Regions from separate parts of the Carnobacterium sp. GW821-FHT04C06 genome, predicted to be linked through region 2. Evidence: a T-box and tRNA genes for the amino acid it is inferred to sense, from the RefSeq annotation. Region 2 holds a T-box; the other holds one or more tRNA genes.

Region 1 (5,150 bases), on a different contig from region 2:
ACTGGGGGCTTGATTGCGAGTATTGGACAGGTTCCTAGTCCCATTGAAGGGGTGTTGATACTTCCTGCTTTTGTATTTCCTAAACCTACTGTTAAATTAATCCCTTGCGAGGCAGACGTCATCGTTCCTTTAATTGGATAGTTCGCACCATTTGCAGCTGGCGGAATAATAATCCCATTCTTATAAAGGGCGACCGTATCAATAGCCATATTTAAAGACCATTCAATTAATAAACCTAAGCTTAAACCTGTTTTTGGGAACGTGATTACTACTGCTGATAAGCTCTCATTGTAAGTTAAAGTAAATCCTTTATCCGTTGCTTGAATGGAGGCTGTACTCGTTCCACCTAAAATCGATTGAGTAGGATAAGTGACATTTCCAGTTAAATTTTTTAAAAATAAGGTTTGCTTAGCTGTATTTCCTGCTAATTGCGCTGCTATTTCAGGAGGAATTTGGACAGCTAGTATTGGAACCGTATTCAATCCAACTGCTACTAACGGAACATATTTATAATTAATCGTCGTTATCCCTTGTCCACAAGCTCCAGTTGTGTAACTTCCTGTTAATGTGCTTGTTCCAACATCAAGATCTAGTAAGCGAGGACTGATTTGATTGGTGCTTTTTTGGTTGCTTTCACTATTGACTGGTTCGTTTAAATCGGTTTCATCATTTTTTTCATTATTGGTAAGGTTAACTTGTGGTCCATTTATTGTTGAATTAGAGGAAATCGATGGGGCTGTTGAGTCAATTGGGCAACTTGAATCTGACGGGGTGGATAAGCTTGTTTCTTCGGTCTTTATTTCTTCATTTAAAGTAACTGCTTTCACCATATCTTGTAAATAAAAAATCACTAAAGTTAACATCATAAAAATAACAATATTAAACTTTTTATTATTCAAAATTATCGCCCCCTAAAAAATGAATTTACAGTTTATATAGGCTATTCAGTATTTCACTAGATAAATCGTATGTAACTTTTAATAACTTTCTCATGTTAATTTAAATTCATTCTAACCGAATTAAATTACTTTTGCATCTTTTATCCCTTGGTTTTATAATAAAAATTTATTCTATAAAAATATAGTTATTAAACCTAAATATATTGTTGTTCATTTAGTAAAAAAAATAAACTTACAAGTCAGCGACAATGTCATTGACTTTTAAATTTATTTTCATTTAGCTTATCTATCTAATTTTTTCATTATCTTTTCAACATCTTTCGATTCACTTGTTTTACCAATTAACATTTTCAACTGAGGTTGATTTTCAGTTAAAAGTAGTTTTTTGAAACCTCTACGAATGATAGCCTCATGATCAAATGCTAAAGCTGTCTTATTAGATTTTGTACTCGTTAAATCAATTGTAATTTTTTGTTCATTAAAACTCAGCAGTAACTGTTCATCTTTGATTGATACATTAAACCATTGGGCTTCTTTTGCATCATCTCCTGCGGTTGTAACAGGCATTGTTGGTAAGAGAGCTAAATAGCTAATAGTAATTGTCCAGCCACGAGGATCACGATTAGGTTGGCTAAATGAACCTATTTCATAAATAGCCTCTTTTGTTAATTCAATTCCAGTTTCTTCTTTAGTTTCTCTTAGACAAGTTGCTGTGGTCGCTTCTTGTTTGTCAACAAAACCTCCTGGCAATGCCCAACAATTTCTAAAAGGGTTGGCTATTCTTTTGATTAACAGCATTTTAAGTTGCTGCGCTTCTTTATCATAGCAAAGCATCACATTATCGACTGTAACAGAAGGTTTTTCATATTGAGGCAAGTCTTCATTGGCGTACCACTCTAAGAAATCAGCTTCTGGTGCCACTCGTTCATAGTAATATTTTTCTTCTGCTTTTGAGTTAAATTTCATCTCTAAACTTCCTTTCTTTGTATCCCTCTCTCTTTAGTTTACTATACTTTTAAGGAATGTAACTAGTAAATAAAAATAGCACATGATACAATTTTAACAATCCTATATTAAAGGAGTTCTTATCAATGAAAAAATTACTCACTTTTTTTATCCTACTTTTAATTTTTACAAGTGCTTGCACAGCTACTCCTAAAAAAAGTACCTTACCCAAACTAGCACTGGAAAATGAAATTCCAATCGTTGTCATTCATGGAAGTGGAGGCAATGAAGATTCATTTGATGCTTTTATTCAAAAATTAAACGACTTACCTGACCCTTCAACTGAAACATTAAAAGTAACAATTGATGGGGATGGTCAACTAGATTATCAAGGAACCCTCACCAAAGATGCTAAACATCCAATTGTATCTATTGGGTTTGAAGAAAATAATGCGCCTATCGAGGATTGGAGCAAAGGACTTCAAAAATTACTCACTCATTTGAAAAAAACGTATCAATTTCAGCAATTTGATGCGATTGGTTTTTCGAATGGCGGGTTAGCACTAACGGATTACGCTGAGGAGTATGACCAAAAAGAAGACGTTCCTCACTTACGCAAAATGGTTGTTTTAGGTGCTCCTTTTAATGAGCTAGACCCTGAGGACAATCAGGTGAATCTTGATTTTAAAGGGGTTCCTTTTCAAACAGATGAGTTGAAAACTTATATCCGTAATCGCTCAAAGTTAAATCCACAATTAGTTGTCCTTTCGATTGCAGGCGATGATGGAAGTGGTGAAAAAACCGATAGTATCGTTCCACTTGGCAGTGCTTTGTCGTCACGGTTGATTTTCCCAGAAAATGTCCATACTTATCTTGAAAAAATAACAACGGATACGCATATTGGATTGGTTGATAATCAAGAGGTTGTGGGGTGGGTACATCATTTTTTGACGGATAATCCTCCTTTAAACACAGAAAAAAAAGTTGAATTGGTTGGAAACTAAAAGAAAGACGTTACTATTTAAGTAACGTCTTTCTTTTACCTACTTATCCTATGCGGTCAAGAAGACTCGAACTTCCACCGGGAGAATCCCGACTGCCCCCTCAAGGCAGCGCGTCTGCCATTCCGCCATGACCGCAATTGCTTGTTTCTCTTTTTATTTTATAATAGGAATAAATCAAAGTCAATTTCTTTTAAAACAAAGCGCTTGAAGTCGTATAACTTCAAGCGCTTTTTGATTTATTTATTCTTTTTCAGTCCAAAACTTAAAACAAATCCAATCACAGCAATGACAAACATCAGTAAGAAGGCATTATGCCCTCCTTCAATCATCAATTGTTCTTTTGATAAATGGTTAGCTGAATCAGTTATTTTTTGTTGACTAGCTGTTAATAATCCTGCTACTAATGAGGTTCCAATCGCACCAGAGACTTGTTGTAAAGTATTGATAATCGCAGTTCCATCTGAATTGTACTTTTGTGGCAATTGATTCAAAGCATTCGTTTGAGAAGGAACATATACAAATGCTACACCAATCATTAGGAGCAAATACAAGCTGCCCATCAAAATCGTTGTTAATTGATTCGTAAATAGCACACATAACCCTGTAGCAACAGCTAATAGAAAGGCTCCAAATGAAATGACAACCCGTGGACCTGAATTGTCTAGAATTTTCCCAGCAATTGGTGCTAAAATCGCACTAATTGCTGCACCTGGTAACAGCATAAATCCTGCCACTGTCGCATTTACGCCAAACACACTTTCAGAAAAGGTCGGCAATAAAAAGGAATTTCCTAAAACAATCATCATCAATAAAAAGACTTGAGCCAATCCTAGTGTAAACATTGGAAACTTAAACACAGCTAAATTAATCAATGGGACATCAATTTTAAACTGACGGATTGAAAATAAGGCTAACCCAATCGCACCAATTCCCAAAGAACCCATAACGCCCAGATGCAGCCAGCCAGTTTCGCCTGCTAAGCTAAAGCCGTAAATAATCCCTGAAAAAGCAACGATTGATAAACCAATTGAAAGAAAATCTATCTTTTGTTTTTCAATTGTTGAAATTGATTGAATCGTTAAACTTCCGGCTACTAAGGCAATTACCAACAATGGCAGTAAAATAAGAAAAATCGATTGCCAGCCAATTGACGTTACCACAATCCCTCCATAAGTCGGTCCAATCGCAGGTGCAAAGCTCGTAACAAGTCCTGCAATTCCCATAATCACGCCCCGCTTATGCATTGGAATTAAAGCTAAAATTAAGTTAAACATTAAAGGCAAGGAAATACCTGTCCCAATCGCTTGAATCAGACGCCCCAATAATAACATCGGAAAACTCATTGCAAAGCCACAAATTATAGTTCCTACCGTGAAAATCACTACCGCAGCTTGAAATAAGCGCTTTGTGGGATAACGTTTCACCAACATTGGTGAAATAGGAACTAAAATAGCGACGACTAATAAATAGCCTGTTGTTAACCACTGAATCGTTGCACTGGTTACATTAAATTCTTTCATTAAGATTGGAAAAGCAACATTTAATGCCGTTTCCGAAACAATCCCCATAAAAGTCAACATCGCTGATGCGACAATCGCAATTAAGGTACTTACTTTAATTTTATCTGTTGTAGTTGTCATGATCCACCTCAATACTCTCGGCATACATATTGCCGTATTCTTCTTTTTGAAGCTCTTCTAAGCTTCCTTCTGGTTGTAAATTATAAATCATTCGATTAAAAAAATCGTTTAATTGGTTCACTTCATCTGGTGAAAAATCTTTAATCATCGTTTGTTCAATCTCATTGATGGTGCTTAACATTTGCTTAATAGTAAGCGTACCTTCTTTGGTCAATGTAATCACATTGTAGCGCAAATCCGTTTTAGACTGCTGTTTTTTTATTAGCTTCTTTTCTTCTAACCGTTTAATAGGATTGGTAATAGAAGACGTTGAAATTTTCAAATAATCGGCAATTTCCTTTTGTGTACAACTTTTTTTCATATAGATTACTTCTAATATAAAAGATTGTCCTACATGAATGCCTAATTCGTTTAGTTCCTTGTCGCCCTTAATCTTATGCAAACGATTGACTCGCTTTAGCTTCATATTGATATCAAAAGAATAATTTTCCATATCTTCCCTACTTTCTGTATCTAGTACTCTACTATATAGTACGCTAGTGTATTATATAAATAAAAGAAGGAAGTTGTCAAGTATTAAAAAAGTCTTTACGCATAACTAACGTAAAGACTTTCAGTTGTTGGCTTTTTACATTTCCACTCGTTCTCTTTTTAAAACTAAT
Region 2 (5,150 bases):
ATGAAAAGTTCATAAAGGCCAATGTTTAGCCCAGTGCCAATCAATCCCCAAAAGAAATAGCGTAAAAATTCATGATACTCTTCTCGTAAAGAACGGATTTTTGCTCTCAGTCTAATCACTCCTTTAACGTGTCATGTCTTATTAATAACAACATTAAGTATTATACTCTTTTTGCATCCTAAAATAAACCAGAATTGATTTAAACGGTTTATTTTAAGAAAAAGATTGTTTTTTTCTTAAAATAATTTAAACTAGAGAAGGAGTTTTTAGGAAAGCAATGAAGGAGAAGATAAAATGAAGAGTTTTTGGCAACAATATAAGTCATCGATGCTTTTATTAGCAGGGTTGATTTTTGGTGGAATCGTAGGCGTTGTATTTGGTGAAAAAGCAACAGTACTACAGCCCTTTGGAGATGTGTTTTTAAATATTATGTTCGTGATGCTCGTACCACTCGTATTTTTTAGTATCTCATCGGCAATTGCAAATATGAATGGCATGAAGCGTTTAGGAAAAATTATGTTAAGTACGCTACTGGTCTTTTTTTCAACAGCATTGGTAGCATCAATTGTTGGATACATTGGTATTTCTGTTTTTAATCCAGTTAAGGGAATTGATGTGGAAAGTGTGAAAGCTTTAATGGGGGCACCTGGAGATGCTGAAAAAATCACGATTGGCGAGCGAATTGTCAATATGTTTACTGTTTCAGATTTTCACTTGCTTCTATCTAAGTCAAGTATGCTGCCGTTGATTGTTTTTTCAATCTTATTTGGCACAGCAACGTCAATGGCTGGCAAACAAGGTGAGGCGGTTGTAACTTTTTTAAATTCAGCAAACAGTGTGATGATGAAAATGGTTCAACTGATTATGTATTATGCACCGATTGGTTTAGGCTGTTACTTTGCTTCAGTTATTGGAACTTTAGGAGCTAAAATAATTGGCGGGTACGCTCGTAGTTTTGTGTTGTATCTAGTTATTGCAGTTCTTTATTATATTGTTTTCTTTACGCTATATGCTTTTATAGCAGTTGGCAAAGCAGGAGTGAAAATTTATTGGAAAAACATTGCAACGCCTTCAATTACAGCCATTGCGACTTGTTCTAGTGCAGCTTGTATTCCTGTTAATTTAGAATATTCTAAAAAAATGGGTGTTACACCTGATATTGCAGAGACGGTGATTCCCTTAGGTGCAAATACTCATAAAGACGGTTCCGTTATCGGCGGTGTATTAAAAATTGCCTTTTTATATGGTATTTTTGGCAAAGAAATGACGTCACCTAGTGCGATGTTGACCATTATTTTAGGAGCTTTTCTTGTAGGAGCTGTTATGGGGTCAATTCCAGGTGGCGGAATGATTGCTGAAATGTTGATTGTGAATCTTTTTGGATTTCCGCTAGAAGCAGTTCCAGTAATTGTAATCATCAGTACGATTATTGATGTACCAGCAACGTTATTAAATTCTTCTGGAAATAATGTATCTGCAATGTTGGTTACTCGAATTGTGGAGGGGAAAAATTGGTTGAAGGATTATCTTAAAGCTAATCCAGTTTAGAAAAATTGTTAGCAAGAGAAATTGATTTCTCTTGCTAATTTTTTTGTTTTACGATTCTAAGAGGACAGTTGAAAAGTGCGGTGGAATTTGTTAAAATGATTGTATTATTATAGAAAAGACAATGATAAGGAATAGTAGTAAGGAAACTTTGATAGAGAGTGCATGGGTGGTGGAAATGCATAAAGAAGAATTATGAACTCGCCTTTTGAGTCGCTTTACTGAACTAGGAGTAAGTAAGGTCGTAGCACCTGCGTTAAGGGTATGAGGAGTCTAGAAAGCGATGCTTATTTTAGCGTGTTTTTTAGAAAACATAGGTGGTACCACGAATTTGATTTTATTTATTCGTCCTGTGAATGCGAAGCAACGAAAATTTTGTTTTGGATTTACAGGACGATTTTTTATTGTTTCAAAAAAATAACAAGTAAGCATAAGGGAAAGGGAGTCGAAGGTAAATGAGTTTTAACCACAAGACAATTGAAAAAAAATGGCAAAAATATTGGGCAAGTCACAATAGCTTTAACACAACAGAAGACCCAACTAAAGAAAATTTTTATGCGTTAGATATGTTCCCGTACCCATCTGGTCAAGGACTTCATGTCGGACATCCTGAAGGGTATACGGCAACTGATATCTTAGCTAGAATGAAACGTTCACAAGGGTATAATGTTCTTCATCCAATGGGATGGGATGCTTTTGGTTTGCCAGCAGAACAATACGCATTAGATACAGGAAACGATCCTGCTGAATTTACAGCTCACAATATTGAAACGTTCCGTCGTCAAATCAATTCATTAGGCTTTAGCTATGATTGGAATCGCGAAATCAACACAACGGACCCTCATTATTATAAATGGACACAATGGATTTTTACAAAATTATATGAAAAAGGCTTAGCTTATGAAGCTGAAATTGCCGTTAACTGGTGCCCTGCTCTTGGAACCGTTTTGGCAAATGAAGAAGTCATTGACGGGAAAAGTGAACGTGGTGGATTTCCTGTTTACCGTAAACCAATGAAACAATGGATGCTTAAAATCACAGCATACGCTGAGCGCTTGCTAGATGATTTAGAGCTTGTAGACTGGCCTGAAAGCATTAAAGACATGCAACGTAATTGGATTGGAAAATCTGTCGGAGCGAATGTGGAATTTACAGTCAAAGGAACTGATAAGACCTTTACAATATTTACAACACGTCCTGATACACTTTTTGGTGCAACGTATACGGTTTTGGCCCCTGAGCTAGAGTTAGTCAAAGAGATCACAACGCCAGAACAAATGTCAGCAGTAGAAGCTTATATTGAAGAAGTAAGCTTGAAAACAGATTTAGACCGTACCGATTTAGCTAAAGGGAAGACCGGTGTTTTTACCGGAGCGTATGCAATCAATCCTGTAAACGGAAAAGAAATTCCTATTTGGATTGCGGACTATGTACTTTCAACTTATGGAACGGGTGCTATCATGGCGGTTCCTGCTCACGATGAACGTGATTATGAATTTGCTAAAACCTTTGATATTGAAATCTTACCAGTTATTGAAGGCGGCGATATTGAAAATGAGCCGTATACTGGAGATGGTCCACATATTAATTCAGATTTCCTAAATGGAATGGATAAGGCTACGGCAATTGAGAAGATGAACCTATGGTTGGAAGACAACGACTTTGGTAAAAAAGAAACAACGTATCGTTTACGCGACTGGCTATTTTCTCGTCAACGTTATTGGGGAGAGCCAATTCCTGTTATTCATTGGGAAGATGGTACAACCACGACTTTACCGGAAGAAGAGTTGCCACTTCTATTGCCTAAAACCACTGAAATTAAACCAAGCGGAACAGGAGAATCACCACTTGCGAACATTTCAGAATGGGTAAACGTGGTTGATCCTAAAACAGGTATGAAAGGTCGTCGTGAAACCAATACAATGCCACAATGGGCAGGTAGTTCTTGGTACTTCTTACGTTTTATCGATCCACATAATAAAAACGAATTAGCAAGCTTTGAAAAACTAGAAAAATGGTTGCCTGTTGATATCTATATTGGAGGGGCAGAGCATGCTGTTCTCCATCTATTGTATGCTCGTTTCTGGCACAAATTCTTGTATGATATTGGGGTAGTTCCAACAAAAGAACCTTTCCAAAAATTGTACAATCAAGGCATGATTTTAGGCGGCAATAATGAGAAAATGTCTAAATCAAAAGGCAATGTAGTCAATCCTGATGATGTTGTTGAAAAATATGGCGCAGACACCTTGCGTATGTACGAAATGTTCATGGGACCTCTTGATGCATCCATTGCATGGAATGAAAATGGTCTTGAAGGCAGTCGTAAATTCCTTGACCGTGTATGGCGCATGCTAGTGGATGAAGATGGCAAACTACGGGATCGCATTACAACATTCAATGATGGCGCACTTGATCGAGTGTATCATCAAACCGTTAAAAAAGTAACGGAAGACTTTGAAGCATTACGCTTTAATACCGCAATTTCACAAATGATGGTATTTGTAAATGAAGCGTATAAAACAGATGCACTTCCATTTAATTATATCGAAGGATTTGTTCAATTATTAGCACCAATTGCGCCTCACATGGCTGAAGAACTTTGGGAGAAATTAGGTCATAAAGAAAGCTTAACGTATGCAGTTTGGCCAACTTTTGACGAAAAATTCTTAGTAGAAGATGAAATTGAAGTCATTTTCCAAGTAAATGGTAAATTAAAAGCGAAAGCCATTGTTGCAAAAGACGTTCAAAAAGCTGAGATGGAAGAAATTGCCTTAGCTGATGAAACCGTTAAAGAAGCTATTGCTGGAAAAACAATTCGTAAAGTAGTTGTTGTACCAGGTAAACTGGTAAATATTGTAGCCAATTAATATTAAAAAGAAGGCTCATATATAGAAACAACGAGTAAAATCATACAATGATTTTACTCGTTGTTTTTTTAGGGTTCGTTCAAAATAGTTCGACAGTCTGAGTAAGGTTGCAGGATGCTTTCTTTCTGATTAAAAAAAAGATACAATAAAAACAAAACGACGATTACTGACTGGGGAGTGAGTTATTTTGGATAAATTATTTGCAGCTGTTGATGATTATTTTATTGAAAAGTTGGTGGGGCAAGACCCAATTTTTGAACAAATTCTCGCCAATAATAAGCAACATCAATTGCCACCACACGATGTATCACCTTCACAGGGGAAATTTCTTTACCTTCTAACAAAAATAAAAAGAGCTAAACGCATTTTAGAAATAGGAACGCTTGGAGGTTACAGCACTCTTTGGTTTGCTCGAGGGCTAGAAGAGGATGGAGAAATAATCACTCTTGAATATAATGAAAAACATGCGGAAGTTGCCAAAGAAAATCTAGCGCTTGCTGGCGTATCTGATAAAGTAACAATTCTAGTCGGAGCAGCTACCGATAGTTTAGAAAAATTAGTACAAGATCAAACACCAGCTTTTGATCTAATCTTTATTGATGCGGATAAGGAAAATAACTCAGCTTATTTAGATTATGCCTTACAATTAGCTACTGAAGGAACAATTATTATCGGAGATAACGTTGTCCGAGGTGGAGCGGTTCTTGATTCAACCAGTAAAGATGGAAGCGTGCA

What was found. The T-box of region 2 lies ahead of leuS (leucine--tRNA ligase). A T-box ahead of a tRNA ligase gene usually reads a tRNA of that ligase, here a tRNA-Leu.
Region 1: it encodes a tRNA-Leu, which carries the amino acid that the T-box ahead of leuS (leucine--tRNA ligase) is inferred to sense. The anticodon was not compared.

The regions. Positions count from the first base shown of each region.
Region 1 is NZ_JBWKTN010000004.1:134,148-139,297, forward strand. Features, by position in the region: gene AC07SW_RS08030 (WxL domain-containing protein) at 1-899, opposite strand, end outside; gene AC07SW_RS08035 (NUDIX domain-containing protein) at 1,182-1,865, opposite strand; gene AC07SW_RS08040 (alpha/beta hydrolase) at 1,991-2,848, shown strand; tRNA gene AC07SW_RS08045 (tRNA-Leu) at 2,900-2,983, opposite strand; gene AC07SW_RS08050 (MDR family MFS transporter) at 3,085-4,488, opposite strand; gene AC07SW_RS08055 (MarR family winged helix-turn-helix transcriptional regulator) at 4,469-4,981, opposite strand; gene AC07SW_RS08060 (SprT family protein) at 5,117-5,150, opposite strand, start outside.
Region 2 is NZ_JBWKTN010000001.1:669,568-674,717, reverse strand. Features, by position in the region: gene AC07SW_RS03265 (GtrA family protein) at 1-119, opposite strand, end outside; gene AC07SW_RS03260 (dicarboxylate/amino acid:cation symporter) at 295-1,548, shown strand; T-box leader at 1,661-1,901, shown strand; gene leuS (leucine--tRNA ligase) at 2,001-4,415, shown strand; gene AC07SW_RS03250 (O-methyltransferase) at 4,603-5,150, shown strand, end outside.